One region of the Cellulosilyticum sp. ST5 genome, then DNA from elsewhere that is predicted to be linked to it. Evidence: a T-box and tRNA genes for the amino acid it is inferred to sense, from the RefSeq annotation. Region 1 holds a T-box; the other regions hold tRNA genes.

Region 1 (3,434 bases):
TAAGGTGAACGTTGTCAATGTATGGTTTGTGAAGTTCGATATTGTCTGGGCAGTCAGAGCTCATTGATTTAAGTTCTTCGATGCTTCCGATTAAGTGTTTGTGACCACATTTACATTCCCAAATTGGAAGTGGAGTACCCCAGTATCTTGAACGAGAAAGACCCCAGTCAATAACACCTTCAAGGAAGTTGCCAAAACGACCTTCACCAATTGATTCAGGCATCCAGTTTACTGTTTTGTTGTTAGCTACTAAACGATCACGTACTTTAGTCATTTCAATGAACCATGTGTCACGTGCATAGTAAAGAAGTGGTGTATCACATCTCCAGCAGTGTGGGTAGCTATGTGTATGAGGCATGGCTTTAAATAAAGTGCCTTGTTCTTTTAAATATTTAAGAATTTCTGGATCTGCATTTTTAACGAATACATCTTTAAGCTGAGGGAACTGAGCTATGAATTCTTCTGTAAAGTAACCTTGTTCGTTAACAAGTTGTACAAATGGGAGGCCATTTGCACGTCCTACTCTAGCATCATCTTCACCGAATGCAGGTGCGATGTGTACGATACCTGTACCATCTGTAAGTGTTACGTAGTTATCAGCTACTACGAAGAATGCTTTTTTATCTATTTTAGCACATGTAAAGAGTGGTTCATATTCTGTGCCACATAATTCTTTACCTGCAAATTTTTCTGTGATTTCTACGCCTTCTGTGCCAAGAACTGCTTCCACTAAAGCTTCAGCTAAAATGTAAGTAGCACCTTCAAAGTTAGCTCTTACGTAAGTGTGTTCTGGGTTCACACAAAGAGCAACGTTTGATGGAAGTGTCCAAGGTGTTGTTGTCCAAGCTAAAAGGTAAGTGTTATCTTCACCTACCACTTTGAATTTACATGTAGCTGTTTGATCTTTAATATCTTTATAACCTTGTGCTACTTCGTGGGAAGAAAGAGATGTTCCACAACGTGGGCAGTAAGGTACGATTTTGTGACCTTTGTAAATAAGGTCTTTGTCCCAAATTTGACGAAGTGACCACCATACGGATTCGATGTAGTTGTTATCATAAGTCACATATGGATGCTCCATATCTACCCAATAGCCTACACGGTCAGACATCTTTTCCCATTCACTTTGATATTTCCAAACACTTTCTTTGCATTTAGAGATGAAAGGTTCAATACCATATTCTTCAATTTGTGGTTTACCACTAATACCAAGGAGTTTTTCTACTTCAAGCTCTACTGGAAGACCATGAGTATCCCAACCAGCTTTACGAAGTACTTTATAGCCTTTCATGGTTTTATAACGTGGCATAATATCTTTCATTGTACGAGTTAAGATATGTCCAATGTGAGGTTTACCATTAGCTGTAGGTGGTCCATCATAAAATGTGAATACAGGACCGCCTTCTCTGGATTTAATTGATTCTTCAAATACGTTATTTTTCTTCCAAAACTCTAAGACTTCAAGCTCTCTGTCTACAAAGTTAAGGGCAGTGTCGACTTTCTTATACATAGTCATCCTCCTAAATAAATTGTATAAAATAAAGGTTTTGGATTTTAGAGCATCAAAAAAGCTCCTTCATCCATCAACAGGACGAAAGAGCACTATAAGTCATCTTCCGCGGTACCACCTGATTTGCCTTCTATAAAGGCCGCTCGTTATACCTTTCCTTACGGTAACGGTAGGAAACCGTCAGAGCCTACTTCAATCAAAGATTTAGGTTCGGTCTGCCACTCCAAGGTGATTTTTCGTATTTTCTATCGTATGGGCTTTCACCAACCCCACTCGCTTTGACGCATCAAAAATAGTACTAGTCCTTTTCATTGTGTTTGGTAACATATAAAAATTAATAGTAATATTATAAATTTAAAAATAGAGTTTGTAAAGGCAAAACACAAAATTTGTAGTTAAGAAATAAGTTGAAAAAGAGCGTTAAATAAGTATATAGAAGCTTATAAAGTAAACATATTAGAAAAGTTAACATATAATATAAGGAGTAAATCTGAAAAGGAGAAGCTAACATGAGTTGTGAGAGTAGTGATTGCTCATCTGGTAGAAGGAGAAGCAGAAGTACAGATTGCAGAGAAAGTAGCCGATCTGTAAGGAGAGTAGAAGTTGTAAGAGGTTTTGGCACCGTGGATAGTATTGGTGTACCTAGTGTTGGATGTAATGTAACTGATACTGAACAAGTAGATTTTAAAATTCGTATATTTAGAAGAGAAGATAGATTTGAGGGAGAAGTTAACATAGTTAATTTTGATAGAAGGAGAAAATTTAATTCCAATGACCTGATGTTTTTTACAGGAGATGAAAATGGTTTTTTATGTGTCTTTTGCGTGACTTCAGATGATGGCTGCTGCCGTTTTGAAATGGTTGTAGAGGCAAGTCCTATCGTATGTGCAAGAGGCACAGCAGCAATGTTCTTTGCTTATTCAGCCCCTATTAATACAGCAGGCATTAATATAGGAGGAGAAGTAGTTAGAGGCGAAATTTTATTCTGTGAAAATGCATGTTGTTGCCGTTAATAAAATAGAAAAGCTACACTCAATCTAAACAGGGGTATAGCTTTTCTATTAAAAGCTACCATTTAAGTAATATTTTAACCGTTTAAGCAAGAATTATTGTAAAAGAAGTAGGGGAGTTTTACAATCTACGTTATATACAATAGAGATTATAAGGAATAAGGAGGAACTCATGATAAGAATTTTGTTATATGACGAAGAGATTGAGGAACGCAGACAACTTTGCAAGCAAATACTAAAATATTATGAAGCATATAAGTTAGTTGTTCAGATAAGTGAGTTTGAAGATTATGTATCAGTTTTAGATGCTTTGAAAAAAGAAAACTTTGAGCTTGTGGTGATAGCACAAGACGGAACCTTTAGCCTAGAAGTAGTAGATAGAGTACGTCGTATGAAGCCAGATATAAAGCTACTTTGGTGTAGTGATTTAGATTTTGCTATTCGTTCCTATGATGTACAAGCTAAATATTTTTTGAAAAAGCCTATTAGTGAAGAAACTCTGGCACAAGCACTGAAAAAGTGTGAGCTTACTTCATAAATGAAGTAATACTGATGCATGGAAAACACCTTCCTTGACATCAAAGGTGGCAATACCTTTATAACGCTGAGCAATATTTTTTACAGACAAAGAACCAGTTCCTATACCAGGATGCTTAGTAGAATAAATACCAATATCTTCTGCTATTGATAATTCTGTTTCACAGGAATTATCAATAGTAAGGACAAAGGTATTAACGTTTTGTAAACCGCCTTTAATGACAATAAAATTATGATTTCTTTCTTGTGTTTTACAAGCATCATAAGCATTTTCTAGAAGATTACCAAATACTACAATTAAATCAGGGTCAGCAATATTTATTTCGGAAGGAATGTTAAGTTGTGCTGAGAATTTAATTTGTTTTTCTTCTGCTAGC
Region 2 (3,434 bases), 2.0 Mb from region 1:
TTCCATAGCTTCGGTGGTGTGTTTTAGCCCCGGACATTTTCGGCGCAAGATCTCTCGACTAGTGAGCTATTACGCACTCTTTGAATGAGTGGCTGCTTCTAAGCCAACATCCTAGTTGTCTTCGAAATCTCACATCCTTTTCCACTTAACACACACTTGGGGACCTTAGCTGATGGTCTGGACTGTTTTCCTTTTGACCACGTGTCTTATCACTCGTAGTCTGACTGCTGACGGTATCTTGATGGCATTCTTAGTTTGATATGCTTCGGTAAGCTTGTGGGCCCCCTAGGCAATTCAGTGCTTTACCTCCATTAGACTCCTATCAACGCTAGCCCTAAAGCTATTTCGAGGAGAACCAGCTATCTCCGGGTTCGATTGGAATTTCTCCGCTACCCACACGTCATCTCCACCTTTTTCAACAGATGTGAGTTCGGACCTCCATTACCTTTTACGGTAACTTCATCCTGCACATGGGTAGGTCACCCGGTTTCGGGTCTACTAACAATGACTATTTTGGCGCCCTATTCAGACTTGGTTTCCCTTCGGCTTCGTACCTCCTGGTACTTAACCTTGCCACAGCTAGTAACTCGCCGGACCGTTCTACAAAAAGTACGCGGTTGCGCATCATATGGCGCTTCCACTGCTTGTAAACATAGAGTTTCAGGTTCTCTTTCACTCCCCTCCCGGGGTTCTTTTCACCTTTCCTTCACAGTACTATGCGCTATCGGTCACCGAGGAGTATTTAGGCTTGGGGGGTGGTCCCCCCGGCTTCCCACAAGGTTTCTCGTGTCTCGTGGTACTCTGGATACTGCTAGGCTTCACTTGGATTTCGCTTACGGGATTATCACCCTCTTTGATGAGACTTTCCAGACTCTTCAGCTATCCGCATTCTTGCCATGACGCAGTCCTCAACCCCAGATTACAAGTAATCTGGTTTGGCCTGTTTCCCTTTCGCTCGCCGCTACTTAGGAAATCGATGTTTCTTTCTCCTCCTGAAGGTACTTAGATGTTTCAGTTCCCTTCGTTCCCTTCCTATAGTTATGTATTGGCTATAGGATGACAGAGGTTTGCTCTGCCAGGTTTCCCCATTCGGATATCTACGGATCAAAGTTTATTTGCAACTCCCCGTAGCTTTTCGCAGCTTATCACGTCCTTCATCGGCTCTCGGTGCCAAGGCATCCACTCTACGCTCTTAGTAGCTTGACCTATAATGATTAACTTTCGTTAATCGGTCGTTTGTGCCTTGTTAATCAACTTTCGTTGAATACAAAGAATATTTATTATCGGTTAAATTGTAGATTTTACACCCTGACAAACATTTTTGCACTAATGTGCGTGTACATTTATCGTTAGGCGCAAGTTATATTGCTATAACTTACAAATCTATTTTAAATTGTGTTTAGTTTTCAAAGTACAAATTGTCCTATTGTAAGGACAGTGGAGATTAAGGGATTCGAACCCTTGACCCCCTGCGTGCAAGGCAGGTGCTCTCCCAACTGAGCTAAACCCCCATATGGTGTTTTTTATTATTGAGTTAATCCTATCATCACTTCTTAAAAGTGAATAGGCCCGAGTGGACTCGAACCACCGACCTCACGCTTATCAGGCGTGCGCTCTAACCACCTGAGCTACGAGCCTATAAAATGTGGCAACCACTTACTCTCCCAGTCAGTCTCCCGACAAGTACCATCAGCCGCTTAGGTCTTAACCTACGTGTTCGGAATGGAAACGGGTGTTTCCCCTAAGCGCATCATCACCACAAATTTATTAGAATTCAATTTTACACTAGATCTTAAGCAACACCTCACCGCCGTTTCACTTCGGTTCGGTGCTTTGATAGTTACATCTAGCGATGAACTCTCAAAGCAAAACAGTAACTATTAAACCTTCGATTTCTATCCTTAGAAAGGAGGTGATCCAGCCGCACCTTCCGATACGGCTACCTTGTTACGACTTCACCCCAGTTATTGGTTTTGCCTTAGACGGCTCCCTCCCCGAAGGGTTGGGTCACCGGCGTTGGGCCCCCCCAACTCCCATGGTGTGACGGGCGGTGTGTACAAGACCCGGGAACGTATTCACCGCGACATTCTGATTCGCGATTACTAGCGATTCCAACTTCATGTAGTCGAGTTGCAGACTACAATCCGAACTGGGACTGCTTTTTTGAGGTTTGCTGACTCTCGCGAGATCGCTTCCCTTTGTAGCAGCCATTGTAGCACGTGTGTAGCCCTAAACATAAGGGGCATGATGATTTGACGTCATCCCCACCTTCCTCCAAGTTATCCCTGGCAGTCTCTCTAGAGTGCCCAACTCAATGCTGGCTACTAAAGATAGGGGTTGCGCTCGTTGCGGGACTTAACCCAACATCTCACGACACGAGCTGACGACAACCATGCACCACCTGTCACCAATGTCCTAGCAAGCTAGGAAAGAAGGCATTACCCTTCGGTCATCGGGATGTCAAGTTTAGGTAAGGTTCTTCGCGTTGCTTCGAATTAAACCACATGCTCCACCGCTTGTGCGGGTCCCCGTCAATTCCTTTGAGTTTCAATCTTGCGATCGTACTTCCCAGGTGGAATGCTTAATGTGTTAACTTCGGCACCGAGACCCGTAAGCCCCGACACCTAGCATTCATCGTTTACAGCGTGGACTACCAGGGTATCTAATCCTGTTTGCTCCCCACGCTTTCGTGCCTCAGCGTCAGTTATGGTCCAGAAAGCCGCCTTCGCTACTGGTGTTCCTCCGAATCTCTACGCATTTCACCGCTACACTCGGAATTCCACTTTCCTCTCCCACACTCTAGTTCATCAGTTTCAGAAGCAGCTTAGAGGTTGAGCCCCTAAATTTCACTTCTGACTTAACAAACCGCCTACGCACCCTTTACACCCAGTAAATCCGGATAACGCTCGCTCCCTACGTATTACCGCGGCTGCTGGCACGTAGTTAGCCGGAGCTTCTTAGTCAGGTACCGTCATTTTTTTCTTCCCTGCTGATAGAAGTTTACAATCCGAAGACCTTCTTCCTTCACGCGGCGTCGCTGCATCAGGCTTGCGCCCATTGTGCAATATTCCCCACTGCTGCCTCCCGTAGGAGTTTGGGCCGTGTCTCAGTCCCAATGTGGCCGTTCACCCTCTCAGGCCGGCTATGGATCGTCGCCTTGGTGGGCTGTTATCTCACCAACTAGCTAATCCAACGCGGGTCCATCCTATGCCGATAAAATCTTTACTATAACAATCATGCGATTGTCCATAGTTTATGCGGTATTAGCGTTCGTTTCCAAACGTTATCCCCCTGCATAGGGCAGGTTACCCACGCGTTACTCACCCGTCCGCCACTAAGTTCTAGGAGCAAGCTCCTATCACTTCGTTCGACTTGCATGTGTTAAGCACGCCGCCAGCGTTCATCCTGAGCCAGGATCAAACTCTCATATAAAA
Region 3 (3,434 bases), 370 kb from region 1:
GCAAGCCTGATGCAGCGACGCCGCGTGAAGGAAGAAGGTCTTCGGATTGTAAACTTCTATCAGCAGGGAAGAAAAAAATGACGGTACCTGACTAAGAAGCTCCGGCTAACTACGTGCCAGCAGCCGCGGTAATACGTAGGGAGCGAGCGTTATCCGGATTTACTGGGTGTAAAGGGTGCGTAGGCGGTTTGTTAAGTCAGAAGTGAAATTTAGGGGCTCAACCTCTAAGCTGCTTCTGAAACTGATGAACTAGAGTGTGGGAGAGGAAAGTGGAATTCCGAGTGTAGCGGTGAAATGCGTAGAGATTCGGAGGAACACCAGTAGCGAAGGCGGCTTTCTGGACCATAACTGACGCTGAGGCACGAAAGCGTGGGGAGCAAACAGGATTAGATACCCTGGTAGTCCACGCTGTAAACGATGAATGCTAGGTGTCGGGGCTTACGGGTCTCGGTGCCGAAGTTAACACATTAAGCATTCCACCTGGGAAGTACGATCGCAAGATTGAAACTCAAAGGAATTGACGGGGACCCGCACAAGCGGTGGAGCATGTGGTTTAATTCGAAGCAACGCGAAGAACCTTACCTAAACTTGACATCCCGATGACCGAAGGGTAATGCCTTCTTTCCTAGCTTGCTAGGACATTGGTGACAGGTGGTGCATGGTTGTCGTCAGCTCGTGTCGTGAGATGTTGGGTTAAGTCCCGCAACGAGCGCAACCCCTATCTTTAGTAGCCAGCATTGAGTTGGGCACTCTAGAGAGACTGCCAGGGATAACTTGGAGGAAGGTGGGGATGACGTCAAATCATCATGCCCCTTATGTTTAGGGCTACACACGTGCTACAATGGCTGCTACAAAGGGAAGCGATCTCGCGAGAGTCAGCAAACCTCAAAAAAGCAGTCCCAGTTCGGATTGTAGTCTGCAACTCGACTACATGAAGTTGGAATCGCTAGTAATCGCGAATCAGAATGTCGCGGTGAATACGTTCCCGGGTCTTGTACACACCGCCCGTCACACCATGGGAGTTGGGGGGGCCCAACGCCGGTGACCCAACCCTTCGGGGAGGGAGCCGTCTAAGGCAAAACCAATAACTGGGGTGAAGTCGTAACAAGGTAGCCGTATCGGAAGGTGCGGCTGGATCACCTCCTTTCTAAGGATAGAAATCGAAGGTTTAATAGTTACTGTTTTGCTTTGAGAGTTCATCGCTAGATGTAACTATCAAAGCACCGAACCGAAGTGAAACGGCGGTGAGGTGTTGCTTAAGATCTAGTGTAAAATTGAATTCTAATAAATTTGTGGTGATGATGCGCTTAGGGGAAACACCCGTTTCCATTCCGAACACGTAGGTTAAGACCTAAGCGGCTGATGGTACTTGTCGGGAGACTGACTGGGAGAGTAAGTGGTTGCCACATTTTATAGGCTCGTAGCTCAGGTGGTTAGAGCGCACGCCTGATAAGCGTGAGGTCGGTGGTTCGAGTCCACTCGGGCCTATTCACTTTTAAGAAGTGATGATAGGATTAACTCAATAATAAAAAACACCATATGGGGGTTTAGCTCAGTTGGGAGAGCACCTGCCTTGCACGCAGGGGGTCAAGGGTTCGAATCCCTTAATCTCCACTGTCCTTACAATAGGACAATTTGTACTTTGAAAACTAAACACAATTTAAAATAGATTTGTAAGTTATAGCAATATAACTTGCGCCTAACGATAAATGTACACGCACATTAGTGCAAAAATGTTTGTCAGGGTGTAAAATCTACAATTTAACCGATAATAAATATTCTTTGTATTCAACGAAAGTTGATTAACAAGGCACAAACGACCGATTAACGAAAGTTAATCATTATAGGTCAAGCTACTAAGAGCGTAGAGTGGATGCCTTGGCACCGAGAGCCGATGAAGGACGTGATAAGCTGCGAAAAGCTACGGGGAGTTGCAAATAAACTTTGATCCGTAGATATCCGAATGGGGAAACCTGGCAGAGCAAACCTCTGTCATCCTATAGCCAATACATAACTATAGGAAGGGAACGAAGGGAACTGAAACATCTAAGTACCTTCAGGAGGAGAAAGAAACATCGATTTCCTAAGTAGCGGCGAGCGAAAGGGAAACAGGCCAAACCAGATTACTTGTAATCTGGGGTTGAGGACTGCGTCATGGCAAGAATGCGGATAGCTGAAGAGTCTGGAAAGTCTCATCAAAGAGGGTGATAATCCCGTAAGCGAAATCCAAGTGAAGCCTAGCAGTATCCAGAGTACCACGAGACACGAGAAACCTTGTGGGAAGCCGGGGGGACCACCCCCCAAGCCTAAATACTCCTCGGTGACCGATAGCGCATAGTACTGTGAAGGAAAGGTGAAAAGAACCCCGGGAGGGGAGTGAAAGAGAACCTGAAACTCTATGTTTACAAGCAGTGGAAGCGCCATATGATGCGCAACCGCGTACTTTTTGTAGAACGGTCCGGCGAGTTACTAGCTGTGGCAAGGTTAAGTACCAGGAGGTACGAAGCCGAAGGGAAACCAAGTCTGAATAGGGCGCCAAAATAGTCATTGTTAGTAGACCCGAAACCGGGTGACCTACCCATGTGCAGGATGAAGTTACCGTAAAAGGTAATGGAGGTCCGAACTCACATCTGTTGAAAAAGGTGGAGATGACGTGTGGGTAGCGGAGAAATTCCAATCGAACCCGGAGATAGCTGGTTCTCCTCGAAATAGCTTTAGGGCTAGCGTTGATAGGAGTCTAATGGAGGTAAAGCACTGAATTGCCTAGGGGGCCCACAAGCTTACCGAAGCATATCAAACTAAGAATGCCATCAAGATACCGTCAGCAGTCAGACTACGAGTGATAAGACACGTGGTCAAAAGGAAAACAGTCCAGACCATCAGCTAAGGTCCCCAAGTGTGTGTTAAGTGGAAAAGGATGTGAGATTTCGAAGACAACTAGGATGTTGGCTTAGAAGCAGCCACTCATTCAAAGAGTGCGTAATAGCTCACTAGTCGAGAGATCTTGCGCCGAAAATGTCCGGGGCTAAAACACACCACCGAAGCTATGGAATTCACAATAGTGGATTGGTAGAGGAGCGTTGTAACGACGCAGAAGCAGTACCGTAAGGAGCTGTGGAGTAATTACAAGTGAGAATGCCGGAATGAGTAGCGAGATACAAGTGAGAATCTTGTAGGCCGAATATCCAAGGTTTCCAGAGTAAAGCTGATCTGCTCTGGGTAAGTCGGGACCTAAGGCGAGGACGAAAGTCGTAGTCGATGGACAACTGGTTCATATTCCAGTACTACCTATTATCAGAACTGCAGGGACGCAGGAGGATAAGCAAACCCAGGAATGGTATCCTGGGCCAAGCACAAAGTCGCACCTAATAGGCAAATCCGTTAGGCGAGGATGAAGTGTGATGGGGATCGAAATAAAAGTAGAGAAGTTGCTG

The links. A T-box is a leader RNA that pairs with one kind of tRNA and senses whether it is charged. The one in region 1 lies ahead of ileS (isoleucine--tRNA ligase), so its partner is inferred to be a tRNA-Ile.
Region 2: it has a tRNA-Ile gene. The T-box ahead of ileS (isoleucine--tRNA ligase) is inferred to sense a tRNA for this amino acid. The anticodon was not compared.
Region 3: it has a tRNA-Ile gene. The T-box ahead of ileS (isoleucine--tRNA ligase) is inferred to sense a tRNA for this amino acid. The anticodon was not compared.

The regions. Positions count from the first base shown of each region.
Region 1 covers NZ_CP132338.1:4,487,045-4,490,478, forward strand. Annotated here, with positions in the region: gene ileS (isoleucine--tRNA ligase) at 1-1,510, opposite strand, end outside; T-box leader at 1,585-1,831, opposite strand; gene QTL86_RS21450 (hypothetical protein) at 2,020-2,523, shown strand; gene QTL86_RS21455 (response regulator) at 2,693-3,058, shown strand; gene QTL86_RS21460 (ATP-binding protein) at 3,053-3,434, opposite strand, start outside.
Region 2 covers NZ_CP132338.1:2,512,477-2,515,910, forward strand. Annotated here, with positions in the region: rRNA gene QTL86_RS12345 (23S ribosomal RNA) at 1-1,206, opposite strand, end outside; tRNA gene QTL86_RS12350 (tRNA-Ala) at 1,439-1,511, opposite strand; tRNA gene QTL86_RS12355 (tRNA-Ile) at 1,565-1,638, opposite strand; rRNA gene rrf (5S ribosomal RNA) at 1,644-1,761, opposite strand; rRNA gene QTL86_RS12365 (16S ribosomal RNA) at 1,906-3,432, opposite strand.
Region 3 covers NZ_CP132338.1:508-3,941, forward strand. Annotated here, with positions in the region: rRNA gene QTL86_RS00005 (16S ribosomal RNA) at 1-1,147, shown strand, start outside; rRNA gene rrf (5S ribosomal RNA) at 1,292-1,409, shown strand; tRNA gene QTL86_RS00015 (tRNA-Ile) at 1,415-1,488, shown strand; tRNA gene QTL86_RS00020 (tRNA-Ala) at 1,542-1,614, shown strand; rRNA gene QTL86_RS00025 (23S ribosomal RNA) at 1,847-3,434, shown strand, end outside.